One region of the Megasphaera hexanoica genome, then DNA from elsewhere that is predicted to be linked to it. Evidence: a T-box and tRNA genes for the amino acid it is inferred to sense, from the RefSeq annotation. Region 1 holds a T-box; the other regions hold tRNA genes.

The links. The T-box of region 1 lies ahead of trpS (tryptophan--tRNA ligase). A T-box ahead of a tRNA ligase gene usually reads a tRNA of that ligase, here a tRNA-Trp.
Region 2: it encodes a tRNA-Trp, which carries the amino acid that the T-box ahead of trpS (tryptophan--tRNA ligase) is inferred to sense. The anticodon was not compared.
Region 3: it encodes a tRNA-Trp, which carries the amino acid that the T-box ahead of trpS (tryptophan--tRNA ligase) is inferred to sense. The anticodon was not compared.

The regions. Positions count from the first base shown of each region.
Region 1 is NZ_CP171361.1:2,174,033-2,178,892, reverse strand. Features, by position in the region: gene ACGTIC_RS10775 (S-layer homology domain-containing protein) at 1-742, shown strand, start outside; gene ACGTIC_RS10770 (metallophosphoesterase family protein) at 825-2,138, opposite strand; T-box leader at 2,258-2,496, shown strand; gene trpS (tryptophan--tRNA ligase) at 2,541-3,527, shown strand; gene yfbR (5'-deoxynucleotidase) at 3,537-4,127, shown strand; gene ACGTIC_RS10755 (TatD family hydrolase) at 4,145-4,860, shown strand, end outside.
Region 2 is NZ_CP171361.1:1,059,638-1,064,497, forward strand. Features, by position in the region: rRNA gene ACGTIC_RS04960 (16S ribosomal RNA) at 1-199, shown strand, start outside; tRNA gene ACGTIC_RS04965 (tRNA-Ile) at 326-402, shown strand; tRNA gene ACGTIC_RS04970 (tRNA-Ala) at 434-509, shown strand; rRNA gene ACGTIC_RS04975 (23S ribosomal RNA) at 610-3,521, shown strand; rRNA gene rrf (5S ribosomal RNA) at 3,583-3,699, shown strand; tRNA gene ACGTIC_RS04985 (tRNA-Trp) at 3,706-3,781, shown strand; tRNA gene ACGTIC_RS04990 (tRNA-Arg) at 3,829-3,905, shown strand; gene ACGTIC_RS04995 (recombinase family protein) at 3,892-4,860, opposite strand, start outside.
Region 3 is NZ_CP171361.1:1,225,814-1,230,673, forward strand. Features, by position in the region: rRNA gene ACGTIC_RS05830 (16S ribosomal RNA) at 1-18, shown strand, start outside; tRNA gene ACGTIC_RS05835 (tRNA-Ile) at 145-221, shown strand; tRNA gene ACGTIC_RS05840 (tRNA-Ala) at 253-328, shown strand; rRNA gene ACGTIC_RS05845 (23S ribosomal RNA) at 430-3,341, shown strand; rRNA gene rrf (5S ribosomal RNA) at 3,403-3,519, shown strand; tRNA gene ACGTIC_RS05855 (tRNA-Trp) at 3,526-3,601, shown strand; tRNA gene ACGTIC_RS05860 (tRNA-Arg) at 3,649-3,725, shown strand; gene ACGTIC_RS05865 (recombinase family protein) at 3,712-4,860, opposite strand, start outside.

The DNA.
Region 1 (4,860 bases):
CAGCCAGCTCTATGCGGCCGATCAGGCTATTTCCTATCTGGGCGGGACTGTGAATAAGCTGGGAACCCGCGTAGACCGCGTCGGTGCCGGCTCGGCGGCTTTGGCAGCCCTCCATCCGCTGGACTTCGATCCCGATGACAAGTGGGACTTTGCCGCAGGTTACGGCCATTACCGGGGAGCCAATGCGGCGGCTGTCGGAGCATACTATCGACCCAATGAAGACACCATGTTCAGCATCGGCGGATCCTTTGGCGGCGGGGAAAACATGTTCAATGCCGGCGTCAGCATCAAACTGGGCCAGGGGAATCACGTTTCCACGTCCCGCGTGGCCATGGCAAAAGAAATGGAAGCCATGCGCCGCCATATGGCCGAACAGGATGCCCTCATTGCCAAACTGGAAAGCATGCACGGCATGGCGGAAGGTCCGGAAAAGAGTGCCCTCTTCCCTGATGTGGCAGAAAACCACTGGGCGTACCAGTATGTGACGACACTGGCTAAAAAAGGGATTCTTGAAGGGTATCCCGATGGCGAATTCAAAGGGGACCGCATGATGACCCGCTACGAATTTGCAGCCATCGTATACCGCATCGTTGAAAGCGGTGTGGGAAGCACGGATCCGGAACTGAGTAAACTGGTCAGAGAATTTTCACCAGAACTCCAGTACATCCGGATAGATACGATTCATCGCGACCATAATGGACAGCCGACGGTACAGCGTGTCCGCGTCAAAGACAGAAAATAGAATGTACGCAAATAAACGGAGCAGTCTGACAGACTCATTTGTCTGCCGGATTGCTCCGTTTTACTTTTATCCGGTGTATGTGTTATTTTTCTACAGCCGTGCGTTCCAACAGTGTGCCGTCAGGCAGGAAACTCTGGAATGTCAGCTGATTTTCTGTAGATTCCATAGTCATATAATTATCTGTTTCCGGCTGAGGCGCTACATATTCATCCAGACTGTGCTGTTTCCAGAGGCCGGGATACTGGACGTTGCCAGCTACGCCGGTAATGATGTAGAGCGGTCCCGACGGATCGCGCTGGAAATTCCTGATGTGTCCCCGGTCACGGTAGGTGTGCAGGTGGGCGGAAAGGACGACGTCTACGCCCGTTTCATCAAAGAGGGGCATCCAGAATGTGCCTTCCTGGGAAAATCCTTCTTCCCGTGGCTGGGGCCGGCTGGCGAATCCGTATTGCAGTGGATCCTTATGCATGATGACGACTTTCCATTTCTTCGTCGTTTTTGCCATATCCTGGCGGAACCAGGCTGCCTGATCTTCGTTGAGCTGTGGCTGCCAGTCAGCCAGTTCCGATGCCTGCGTATTGAGGACGACGAAATGAACATCTCCATAATCGAAAGAATAGAACTGGTTTTGATACGATTTAGGGACGCCGCCGGGCAAAGAGAAGAGATGGAGATAGGCTTCGGGCATCCGTACCTTCCAGTCGCGGTTGTACGTTTCGTGGTTTCCCATGAGTGGGACTACGGGGATGCGGCGGATCATGGGGCCGACGACATCGAACCAGGCATTCCACTGATAGTGGTCCTGCCCGTTATCTACGAGGTCGCCCATATTGATGAAAAACTGGGCATCGTTGTTGCGCTGCCAGGCCGGTTGAGCCGTAGCCGCCCAGTAACTGTAATCACTCGATTGGGAATCAGGGAAGATGAGGGCTTTGAAATCATTTCCCCGGGCCGTCTGGAATTCCTGCCATTCCGTCCGTTTTTCTCCGTATCCGACGCGGTATTCGTACGTCGTTCCCGGTGTGAGGTCCTGCAGCAATGCGCTGTGGACGTAGGTCGTCGTATCATCGTCGTTAAAGGCTTCATTTGTCGCCTGCTGCTGGAACACGTCGCCATCAGATCCCTTGACGCGGTATTCGACCAGTGCCGGCTCTTCGGAAAAATCAGACTGCCACATGATGGTGCGGCTCGTCATGCTGTCACGGGTGATAATCTGGCGTACGTGAGAGGCATCGACATCGCTGGTCAGATCGTAGTGAGCGGCTGCTGCTTTGGTGACTTGTATGCCCTGACGGGCCACGGCTTTGGAACCGGGTATAAAGAAATAAGCTCCTATGAGAGCGGCTGCCACTAGGGGAAGGGCAGTCAATATAATTTTTTTTCGCGTTAATTTCATATACATTCCTCCTGTGATGGCTTATTTTAGCACATGGAGTAAGCTTTAAGTCAAGACTTTTTTTACAAAATGCTTCTTGACATGGTACGTATTCGGGACTACAATACCTGTATATATAAAGAAACTCGATGAGCGGGAGCAAGTAGCTCTTTCATACCCCTTTCAGCGAGCCGGTGAGGGTGGAAGTCCGGCAGGAGGAGAAAGAAGGAATGGGCCCGGGAGAGGCTGTCAGAAGTCAGTATGACAGGCCGGAACTTTCACCGTTACCAGGAAAGAGTGCATGATGATGTGCATGTAAGAGCCGGGCATTATGCCAACCAGGGTGGTACCGCGGAAATACTTTCCTTTCGTCCCTATATATAAGGGATGGAAGGTTTTTTTATTGACAGGAGGAAAACAATCATGTCTATTATCTTTTCAGGTATCCAGCCGAGTGGCAATCTTACATTAGGGAATTATCTGGGTGCACTGCGTAATTTTTCTAAATTACAGGATGCCAATGAATGTTATTACTGCATCGTCAATCAGCATGCTATCACCGTGCCGCAGGATCCGCAGCTTCTCCATGAACGGACCCGTCAGCTGGCGGCTATTTATATCGCTTCTGGTCTGGATCCGCAGAAAGCGACGCTGTTCGTACAGTCGGAAGTTCCGGAACACGTACAGCTCGGCTGGATCATGATTACATCTTCTTATGTAGGTGAACTGGAACGGATGACCCAGTATAAGGATAAGGCTTCCAAACGGGGCGATTCCATTCCGGCCGGTCTTCTGACCTATCCGCCCCTGATGGCGGCAGACATCCTGCTGTATCAGGCTGACTACGTTCCCGTTGGCGATGATCAGAAGCAGCATATGGAAATTACCCGAGACCTGGCACAGCGGTTCAACCGTCTGTACGGGGACGTATTTAAACTGCCCCAGATCCTGCTCGGCCACGATGGCACTCGTGTCATGAGCCTGCAGGAACCGACGAAGAAAATGAGCAAGTCCGATTCCAATACGACGGCTACTATTTATCTTCTCGACGATCCCAAAGATATTGAAAAGAAAATCAAACGGGCCCAGACGGACAGCCTGAATACCGTGCGTTATGACACGGACTGCCAGCCCGGTATTTCCAACCTGATTGAAATTCTCTCGGCCGTGACCGACCAGAGCCATGAAGATATTGAAAAAGCCTACGAAGGCAAAGGTTACGGAGCATTCAAGAAAGATGTAGCCGATGCTGTCATTTCCGTACTGGAACCGATCCAGCAGCGCTATCATCAGCTCGTAGGCGATCCCGAACTGGATGCCATCCTCGACGAAGGCGCCAAGAAAGCCCATGCCAAGGCCAATGTCACTTATGTGAAAGCCTGCCGGGCTATGGGTCTGTACCGTAAATAAGGAGTACATATGAGCCATTTCTTTGCCATTTTGGCGCGCATGAAATTTATCCGCCGCTGGAGCCTGATGCGTAACACCATCGAAGAGAATGTGCAGGAGCATACGCTGCAGACGGCGATGATTGCCTATCACCTCTGCCTGTTACACAATACATATTATGCTGATGGCGGCACTGTAGATGCCGGACGGGCCGTCCTGCTGGCGCTGTATCACGATGCCAGTGAAGTCTTTACTGGTGATATGCCGACGCCGGTCAAATACTTCAGCCCGGTCATGCGCAGGACCTATGGCGAAGTGGAACAGCTGGCACAGAAACGGCTTGTCGAAACGCTGCCAGAGGATTTGCAGCCTGATTATGAATGGCTGATCTGTCATGCTGAAGAAGATCCTGTATGGCCCTTTGTCAAGGCGGCTGATACATTGAGCGCGTACTTGAAATGCCTTCAGGAAAAACATGCCGGCAACAACGAATTTAATGAAGCATATGAAACCATCGGAGCCCGTCTGCGTGACCTGGGAATGCCGGAGGTAGAGCAGTTTCTCCGCGACTATGCGCCGAGTTTCCTGCTGTCTCTGGACGATATGAATGGCGGATCCTGATCGGCGTGAGGTGTGATATGGATATTACTTATTATGATATTGGTCTCAATCTGTTTACCCGGTCTTTTACTAAGCCGGAACGCATCCTGGCTGATGCGGCAGCCGATGGAATCTGCTGTATCCTAACCGGGTCCGAGGACCGGGAAAACCGTAAGGTCAATGACTTTGTCAAACGGCACGATGCCTATGGGACGGCCGGAATCCATCCGCATGCGGCAGATGAAGCGAAAGAGGCCGATATAGCAGAAATCCGGCGCATCGTAACGACAAATCCCAGAGTCGTCGCCGTAGGAGAAACGGGCCTTGATTACGATCGCATGTATTCGACAAAAGAGAACCAGCTCTATTTTTTCAAAGAGCTCATCGCCCTGGCGGAAGAACTGGATAAGCCCATGTTCCTCCATGAACGGGACGCTGCCCACGATTTCATTTCCTGCTTTTCCGGCCATGAAGCCATCTGCTCCCAGTCCGTCGTACATTGTTATACCGGCGACAGGAAGACATTAGAGACGCTGCTCGACATGGGATTTTATATAGGTATCACCGGTTGGATCTGTGACGAACGGCGGGCCGATGACCTGCGCGATGCCGTATCGATTCTTCCTCTGGACAGAGTGCTGCTGGAAACGGATGCACCCTATCTGACACCGCGGGGATTTCACCTGCCGCGGATCAATGTCCCCAATAATATTGTTTACGTGGCGCAGACACTTGCTTTGTATATGGATGTGCC
Region 2 (4,860 bases), 1.1 Mb from region 1:
CTAGTAATCGCAGGTCAGCATACTGCGGTGAATACGTTCCCGGGCCTTGTACACACCGCCCGTCACACCACGAAAGTCATTCACACCCGAAGCCGGTGAGGCAACCGCAAGGAACCAGCCGTCGAAGGTGGGGGCGATGATTGGGGTGAAGTCGTAACAAGGTAGCCGTATCGGAAGGTGCGGCTGGATCACCTCCTTTCTAGGGATAGAGGCCGGAAGGAAGACGAAAGTCAGACTTCTGACGATTCTTAGGTCGGCATTCTGGCAGAGTATGAAGCATTGTTTAGTTTTGAGAGGCCATCCTCTCAAGGAGAAAATCGCATATGGGCCTATAGCTCAGCTGGTTAGAGCGCACGCCTGATAAGCGTGAGGTCGGTGGTTCAAGTCCACCTAGGCCCACCATACTTTATCCTGGAAAGGGTAAAGGGATAGTGGGGGTGTAGCTCAGCTGGGAGAGCACCTGCCTTGCAAGCAGGGGGTCAGGAGTTCGATTCTCCTCATCTCCACCAGATTTTCTTTTATGGCGTACCTTGACAACTGTATAGAAAACGAAGAAATACCTCTTTTTTGAAAAGAAAAGAGACTTAACGAACCTTAGAAAAAAGAGCAAGTCAAGTAAGTAAGGGCGTACGGCGGATGCCTTGGCTATATCAGCCGAAGAAGGACGCGATAAGCTGCGATAAGCTGCGGTGAGGTGCAAGTGACCTTTGACCCGCAGATGTCCGAATGGGGAAACCCGGCAGTAGGAGTACTGTCATCCTCTTAGGAGGAAGGGCACCCGGTGAACTGAAACATCTAAGTAGCCGGAGGAAAAGGAATCAAGAGAGATACCCCTAGTAGCGGCGAGCGAACGGGGCAGAGCCCAAACCGGGATGGGAAACCAATCCGGGGTTGTGGACTGCTATCAAATGCACGAGTGAAGCAGAATGAGCTGGGAAGCTCAGCCAGAGAGAGTGAGAGCCTCGTAGGCGTAAGCGGATGCATGGAGCAGGATCCAGAGTACCACGAGACACGAGGAACCTTGTGGGAAGCAGGGGGGACCACCCTCCAAGGCGAAACACTGATATAGACCGATAGCGCATAGTACCGTGAGGGAAAGGTGAAAAGAACCCCGGGAGGGGAATGAAAGAGAACCTGAAACCGTATGTCTACAAGCAGTCGGAGCACTATATACGTGCGACGGCGTGCCTATTGAAGAATGAACCGGCGAGTTACTTCGTCCAGCGAGGTTAAGCAGGAAATGCGGAGCCGCAGCGAAAGCGAGTCTGAAGAGGGCGAGAAGTTGGAGGGAGTAGACCCGAAACCACAGTGATCTACCCATGTCCAGGTTGAAGCACAGGTAAAAATGTGTGGAGGACCGAACCAGTGAGCGTTGAAAAGCTTTTGGATGAGATGTGGGTAGGGGTGAAATGCCAATCGAACGTGGAGATAGCTGGTTCTCCCCGAAATAGCTTTAGGGCTAGCCTCATGGAGAGAGTACAGGCGGTAGAGCACTGAACAGGGTAGGGGCCTATCCGGCTACTGAACCTAATCAAACTGCGAATGGCTGTACTTATACATGGGAGTCAGACTGCGAGTAATAAGACCCGTAGTCAAGAGGGAAACAGCCCAGACCAACAGCTAAGGTCCCCAATGCCGTACTAAGTGGTGAAGGATGTGGAATTTCGAAAACAACCAGGATGTTGGCTCAGAAGCAGCCACCATTAAAAGAGTGCGTAATAGCTCACTGGTCGAGAGACTCTGCGCCGAAGATGACCGGGGCTGAAGTACGGAACCGAAGCTTTGGCATGTATGTAGATACATGGGTAGGGGAGCGTTCCTGCATGGGAGAAGCGGTACCGGAAGGAGCCGTGGACAGGCAGGAAGAGAGAATGCCGGTATGAGTAGCGAAAAGGAAGGTGAGAATCCTTTCCACCGAAAGCCTAAGGGTTCCTGGGCAACGCTCGTCGACCCAGGGTAAGTCGGGACCTAATCCGAGGCGGAGACGCGTAGGAGATGGACAACAGGTTGAGATTCCTGTACTGCAGCCGTTTGTTTGAGCGACGGAGTGACGCAAGAAGGAAAGCGCGCGTGCGACTGGAAGAGCACGTCCAAGCAGGTAGGTCGGGAGACAGGCAAATCCGTCTTCCATAAGGCCGAGATGTGATGGGGAGCTTCTGGAGACAGAAGCGAAGGGGCCGGCACTATATTGCCAAGAAAAGCTTCTAGTGAGAACGGCAGCACCCGTACCGAAACCGACACAGGTAGGCAGGAAGAGAATTCTAAGGTGCGCGGGACAACCCTCGTTAAGGAACTCGGCAAAATATATCCGTAACTTCGGGAAAAGGATAGCCTGTAGTCAGTGAAGTGCAGAAGCGCACGGAGCTAAGGCAGGCGGCAGAAGAGAGGCCCAAGCGACTGTTTACCACAAACACAGGCGTCTGCTAAAGGGAAACCTGACGTATAGATGCTGACACCTGCCCGGTGCTGGAAGGTTAAGAGGACTTGTTAGCGCAAGCGAAGCAGAGAATTGAAGCCCCAGTAAACGGCGGCCGTAACTATAACGGTCCTAAGGTAGCGAAATTCCTTGTCGGGTAAGTTCCGACCCGCACGAAAGGTGTAACGATTTGGGCACTGTCTCAACGAGGGACCCGGTGAAATTGAAGTACCTGTGAAGATGCAGGTTACCCGCGACTGGACAGAAAGACCCCATGGAGCTTTACTGTAACCTGAGATTGAATTCTGGTAGGAGATGTACAGGATAGTTGGGAGGCGGAGAAGCGAGTACGCCAGTATTCGCGGAGCCGATGGTGGGATACCAACCTTGTTTTATTGGAATTCTAACGAGAAGCGTAACGAGCTTGCGGACAGTCTCAGGCGGGCAGTTTGACTGGGGCGGTCGCCTCCGAAAGAGCAACGGAGGCGCCCAAAGGTTCCCTCAGTGCGGACGGAAACCGCACGAAGAGTGCAAAGGCAGAAGGGAGCTTGACTGCGAGACGGACAGGTCGAGCAGGGACGAAAGTCGGGCTTAGTGATCCGGTGGCATAGAGTGGAATAGCCATCGCTCAACGGATAAAAGCTACCCTGGGGATAACAGGCTTATCTCTCCCAAGAGTCCATATCGACGGGGAGGTTTGGCACCTCGATGTCGGCTCATCACATCCTGGGGCTGAAGTAGGTCCCAAGGGTTGGGCTGTTCGCCCATTAAAGTGGTACGCGAGCTGGGTTCAGAACGTCGTGAGACAGTTCGGTCCCTATCCATCGCGGGCGGAAGAAACTTGAAAGGGGCTGCTCCTAGTACGAGAGGACCGGAGTGGACCGACCAATGGTGTACCAGTCATGACGCCAGTTGTGCAGCTGGGTAGCTACGTCGGGGACGGATAAACGCTGAAAGCATCTAAGCGTGAAACCAGCCTAGAGATGAGGTTTCTCATTACGCAAGTAAGTAAGGTCCCACAGAGACGATGTGGTAGATAGGCCGGGAGTGGAAGTACAGTGATGTACGGAGCGGACCGGTACTAATAGACCGAGGACTTGACTTAAAAGGTAAGGTAAGGGATACGTTTTCTATACAGTTGTCAGGGCACGGCCCTGACAAGAGAATTCAGTGGCGACAGCTGCGGGGATCCACCTGTTCCCATGCCGAACACAGCAGTTAAGCCCGCAAACGCCGAAAGTACTTGGGGGGAAGCTCCCTGGGAGGATAGGAAGCCGCTGATTATACGTAGGGGTATAGCTCAACTGGTAGAGTAGTGGTCTCCAAAACCATTGGTTGAGGGTTCGATTCCTTCTGCCCCTGCCAAAACACAGAGGGAGAGGAATCTGCAGGAGACCGATATCCCTCTACATGACTCGGTAGCTCAGCTGGATAGAGTGACTGACTACGAATCAGTAGGTCTAGGGTTCGAATCCCTACCGGGTCACCAAACGTTCGCAACGCGAACACCCGGAATTTCCCGTCATCATTTTGGTGACGGGATTTTCTAGTATATGAGGGGTTGCAGTATAGTTGTACTGAATTTCTACTTTATCAGGGTAGACGATGACACGACGGATAAAAGTCTGGAACATATCCAGGCGGTATTTGTCGTGTTCTTTTTTATTCAGCAGCAGACTCTTGAGAAAGAACTCGACGGCGATTTCATCAATTTTCACCGGCGTGGAGGAGAGCTTTATTTTTTCCATCTTGATATCCAGCTCGGCAATTTCCTTTTCATATTGTGCTATGTTGGCTGCTAGTGTTGTGGAAATGATTCCAGCTTCGACGGCTTTGATGGAGTTGTTTAGTTTTTTCTGAATGAGCTTTTTATCTTCTTTGATGCGGTCTATTTCTGTGGCAGCTGGGTCCTTTTTTTGTGCAGCTACCGCTTGTTTCGCAATCATGCGGACGGCTTCCGGGTTCATGAGGATATTTATAGTCGTTTGTAATACTAGATCCTCAAGTTTGTCCCTACTTATATTACGATTGGTGCATTTTATATTTAGCTTTTTGCCGCGGTTGTGGTAATTGTTTTTTGTGGAACAGCGGTAATAGTGATAGAGCGCACCGCTTTTTGAGTGGCCGCTTTGGCCGGTCATGGGAGAGCCACAGACGCCACAATAAATGATACCTGTGAGGGCATAGGCAGCACTGCGACGTTTAGCACGGGGATGAGCTTTGATGTGATGGATTTTCTCTTGTGCCAGGGCAAATTGTTTTTGTGTGATGATGGCGGGGGCATAGTCGGCGACTTCGATAGTTCCCCACCGATATAAGCCGGTATAGATGGGATTGGTTAAGATTCGGTTCAAGCTATTGTAGCGGAACTTCGATTTGCGGGATGTGACGTAGTTGTGTTCATTCAGGTATCTAATGATGTCCATGATACGATATCCGGAAAG
Region 3 (4,860 bases), 950 kb from region 1:
GGCTGGATCACCTCCTTTCTAGGGATAGAGGCCGGAAGGAAGACGAAAGTCAGACTTCTGACGATTCTTAGGTCGGCATTCTGGCAGAGTATGAAGCATTGTTTAGTTTTGAGAGGCCATCCTCTCAAGGAGAAAATCGCATATGGGCCTATAGCTCAGCTGGTTAGAGCGCACGCCTGATAAGCGTGAGGTCGGTGGTTCAAGTCCACCTAGGCCCACCATACTTTATCCTGGAAAGGGTAAAGGGATAGTGGGGGTGTAGCTCAGCTGGGAGAGCACCTGCCTTGCAAGCAGGGGGTCAGGAGTTCGATTCTCCTCATCTCCACCAGATTTTCTTTTATGGCGTACCTTGACAACTGTATAGAAAACGAAGAAACACCTCTTTTTTGAAAAGAAAAGAGACTTAACGAACCTTAGAAAAAAAGAGCAAGTCAAGTAAGTAAGGGCGTACGGCGGATGCCTTGGCTATATCAGCCGAAGAAGGACGCGATAAGCTGCGATAAGCTGCGGTGAGGTGCAAGTAACCTTTGACCCGCAGATGTCCGAATGGGGAAACCCGGCGTGAGGAGTCACGTCATCCTCTTAAGAGGAAGGGCACCCGGTGAACTGAAACATCTAAGTAGCCGGAGGAAAAGGAATCAAAAGAGATACCCTGAGTAGCGGCGAGCGAAAGGGGCAGAGCCCAAACCGGGATGGGAAACCAATCCGGGGTTGCGGACTGCGGAAAACTGCACGAGCGAAGCAGAATGAGCTGGGAAGCTCAGCCAGAGAGAGTGAGAGCCTCGTAAGCGCAAGCAGATGCAGGGAGCAGGATCCAGAGTACCACGAGACACGAGGAACCTTGTGGGAAGCAGGGGGGACCACCCTCCAAGGCGAAACACTGATATAGACCGATAGCGCATAGTACCGTGAGGGAAAGGTGAAAAGAACCCCGGGAGGGGAATGAAAGAGAACCTGAAACCGTATGTCTACAAGCAGTCGGAGCACTATATACGTGCGACGGCGTGCCTATTGAAGAATGAACCGGCGAGTTACTTCGTCCAGCGAGGTTAAGCAGGAAATGCGGAGCCGCAGCGAAAGCGAGTCTGAAGAGGGCGATGAGTTGGAGGGAGTAGACCCGAAACCACAGTGATCTACCCATGTCCAGGTTGAAGCACAGGTAAAAATGTGTGGAGGACCGAACCAGTGAGCGTTGAAAAGCTTTTGGATGAGATGTGGGTAGGGGTGAAATGCCAATCGAACGTGGAGATAGCTGGTTCTCCCCGAAATAGCTTTAGGGCTAGCCTCATGGAGAGAGTACAGGCGGTAGAGCACTGAACAGGGTAGGGGCCTATCCGGCTACTGAACCTAATCAAACTGCGAATGGCTGTACTTATACATGGGAGTCAGACTGCGAGTAATAAGACCCGTAGTCAAGAGGGAAACAGCCCAGACCAACAGCTAAGGTCCCCAATGCCGTACTAAGTGGTGAAGGATGTGGAATTTCGAAAACAACCAGGATGTTGGCTCAGAAGCAGCCACCATTAAAAGAGTGCGTAATAGCTCACTGGTCGAGAGACTCTGCGCCGAAGATGACCGGGGCTGAAGTACGGAACCGAAGCTTTGGCATGTATGTAGATACATGGGTAGGGGAGCGTTCCTGCATGGGAGAAGCGGTACCGGAAGGAGCCGTGGACAGGCAGGAAGAGAGAATGCCGGTATGAGTAGCGAAAAGGAAGGTGAGAATCCTTTCCACCGAAAGCCTAAGGGTTCCTGGGCAACGCTCGTCGACCCAGGGTAAGTCGGGACCTAATCCGAGGCGGAGACGCGTAGGAGATGGACAACAGGTTGAGATTCCTGTACTGCAGCCGTTTGTTTGAGCGACGGAGTGACGCAAGAAGGAAAGCGCGCGTGCGACTGGAAGAGCACGTCCAAGCAGGTAGGTCGGGAGACAGGCAAATCCGTCTTCCATAAGGCCGAGATGTGATGGGGAGCTTCTGGAGACAGAAGCGAAGGGGCCGGCACTATATTGCCAAGAAAAGCTTCTAGTGAGAACGGCAGCACCCGTACCGAAACCGACACAGGTAGGCAGGAAGAGAATTCTAAGGTGCGCGGGACAACCCTCGTTAAGGAACTCGGCAAAATATATCCGTAACTTCGGGAAAAGGATAGCCTGTAGTCAGTGAAGTGCAGAAGCGCACGGAGCTAAGGCAGGCGGCAGAAGAGAGGCCCAAGCGACTGTTTACCACAAACACAGGCGTCTGCTAAAGGGAAACCTGACGTATAGATGCTGACACCTGCCCGGTGCTGGAAGGTTAAGAGGACTTGTTAGCGCAAGCGAAGCAGAGAATTGAAGCCCCAGTAAACGGCGGCCGTAACTATAACGGTCCTAAGGTAGCGAAATTCCTTGTCGGGTAAGTTCCGACCCGCACGAAAGGTGTAACGATTTGGGCACTGTCTCAACGAGGGACCCGGTGAAATTGAAGTACCTGTGAAGATGCAGGTTACCCGCGACTGGACAGAAAGACCCCATGGAGCTTTACTGTAACCTGAGATTGAATTCTGGTAGGAGATGTACAGGATAGTTGGGAGGCGGAGAAGCGAGTACGCCAGTATTCGCGGAGCCGATGGTGGGATACCAACCTTGTTTTATTGGAATTCTAACGAGAAGCGTAACGAGCTTGCGGACAGTCTCAGGCGGGCAGTTTGACTGGGGCGGTCGCCTCCGAAAGAGCAACGGAGGCGCCCAAAGGTTCCCTCAGTGCGGACGGAAACCGCACGAAGAGTGCAAAGGCAGAAGGGAGCTTGACTGCGAGACGGACAGGTCGAGCAGGGACGAAAGTCGGGCTTAGTGATCCGGTGGCATAGAGTGGAATAGCCATCGCTCAACGGATAAAAGCTACCCTGGGGATAACAGGCTTATCTCTCCCAAGAGTCCATATCGACGGGGAGGTTTGGCACCTCGATGTCGGCTCATCACATCCTGGGGCTGAAGTAGGTCCCAAGGGTTGGGCTGTTCGCCCATTAAAGTGGTACGCGAGCTGGGTTCAGAACGTCGTGAGACAGTTCGGTCCCTATCCATCGCGGGCGGAAGAAACTTGAAAGGGGCTGCTCCTAGTACGAGAGGACCGGAGTGGACCGACCAATGGTGTACCAGTCATGACGCCAGTTGTGCAGCTGGGTAGCTACGTCGGGGACGGATAAACGCTGAAAGCATCTAAGCGTGAAACCAGCCTAGAGATGAGGTTTCTCATTACGCAAGTAAGTAAGGTCCCACAGAGACGATGTGGTAGATAGGCCGGGAGTGGAAGTACAGTGATGTACGGAGCGGACCGGTACTAATAGACCGAGGACTTGACTTAAAAGGTAAGGTAAGGAATACGTTTTCTATACAGTTGTCAGGGCACGGCCCTGACAAGAGAATTCAGTGGCGATAGCTGCGGGGATCCACCTGTTCCCATGCCGAACACAGCAGTTAAGCCCGCAAACGCCGAAAGTACTTGGGGGGAAGCCCCCTGGGAGGATAGGAAGCCGCTGATTATACGTAGGGGTATAGCTCAACTGGTAGAGTAGTGGTCTCCAAAACCATTGGTTGAGGGTTCGATTCCTTCTGCCCCTGCCAAAACACAGAGGGAGAGGAATCTGCAGGAGACCGATATCCCTCTACATGACTCGGTAGCTCAGCTGGATAGAGTGACTGACTACGAATCAGTAGGTCTAGGGTTCGAATCCCTACCGGGTCACCAAATAATCTTCACTCGAACCCCGCAGCATTTTGACTGCGGGGTTTTCGAGTATATTGGGAACTGCAGTGTAGTTATAATATATGTCTACACGCTTTCCAGTCACTACGACACGACGGATGAAGTCATCGAAGGTATCGAGGCTATATCCGTCTTTTTTATTTGCCCGTTCTGTCAGTTGGTTCAGATAATAGATGACCGCTTCTTCTGTAATGGGAATGATGTGAGTCTCTAATTTAAGCCCGTCAAGTTGAGCGTTTAGCTCTGTGAGCTGTTTTTCATAGGTCTCAATATTGTTTGTTATTGTTTGGGAGATAAGGCCGTTTTCAACGGCTTTTACGCTGTTTTTCAGTCGTTTTTCAATTTCTTTGATTTGAGATTCCAGGCGCAGTTGTTCCGCCGGCTTGTGTTCCAGTTCTGCTTTCTGGATGGTCATACACTGGTCTGCAATGCATTTTACGGCGTCTTTGTTTTTGAGTATGCTGATAGTGGTATCAAGGACTAATTTTTCCAGCTTGTCACGGCTTATGTTTTTGGCATCACAGGCAATCTGGGACCGCGCAGCTTTTTCCGATTTATTATTTTTGGAAGAACATTGGTAATAGTAGTATGTGGTGCCTGTATGACTCTTGCCACAATATCCGGTCATGGGAAGTCCGCATGTGCCACAGTAGATTTTACCTGTCAGGGCATACTGGGGAGAGACGCGGCGGGCGGTATTGCTTTTTCGTTTGCGAGATTCAAATAAATTCTGCATAGCTGTATATTGCTCCTGTGTGATGAGTGCTGGGGCATAATCAGGATAGGATGTACCGGCCCAGGTGAATGTCCCCGTGTAAATCTGATTCTTGAGGATGCGGTTCAGGCTGTTGCGAGTGAAGTTGCATCCTCTCTGGGTTTTGATACCAAGGCTATTTAATTTGCTCAAAATATCTGTCGTTTTCACCCCGGATAAGCACTTATTATAGATTTCGGAAACCAGATGGCCTGTTGCGGGACTGATGGCCAGTTTATTTTCCGATGTGAGTTCATAGCCAAAGGGAACAATGCCACCAATCCACTTGCCTTCCAGGAGATTTTCTGTCATTCCCCGTTTAACTTTTTGAGATAATTCGGCGCTGTAATATTCTGCCATGCC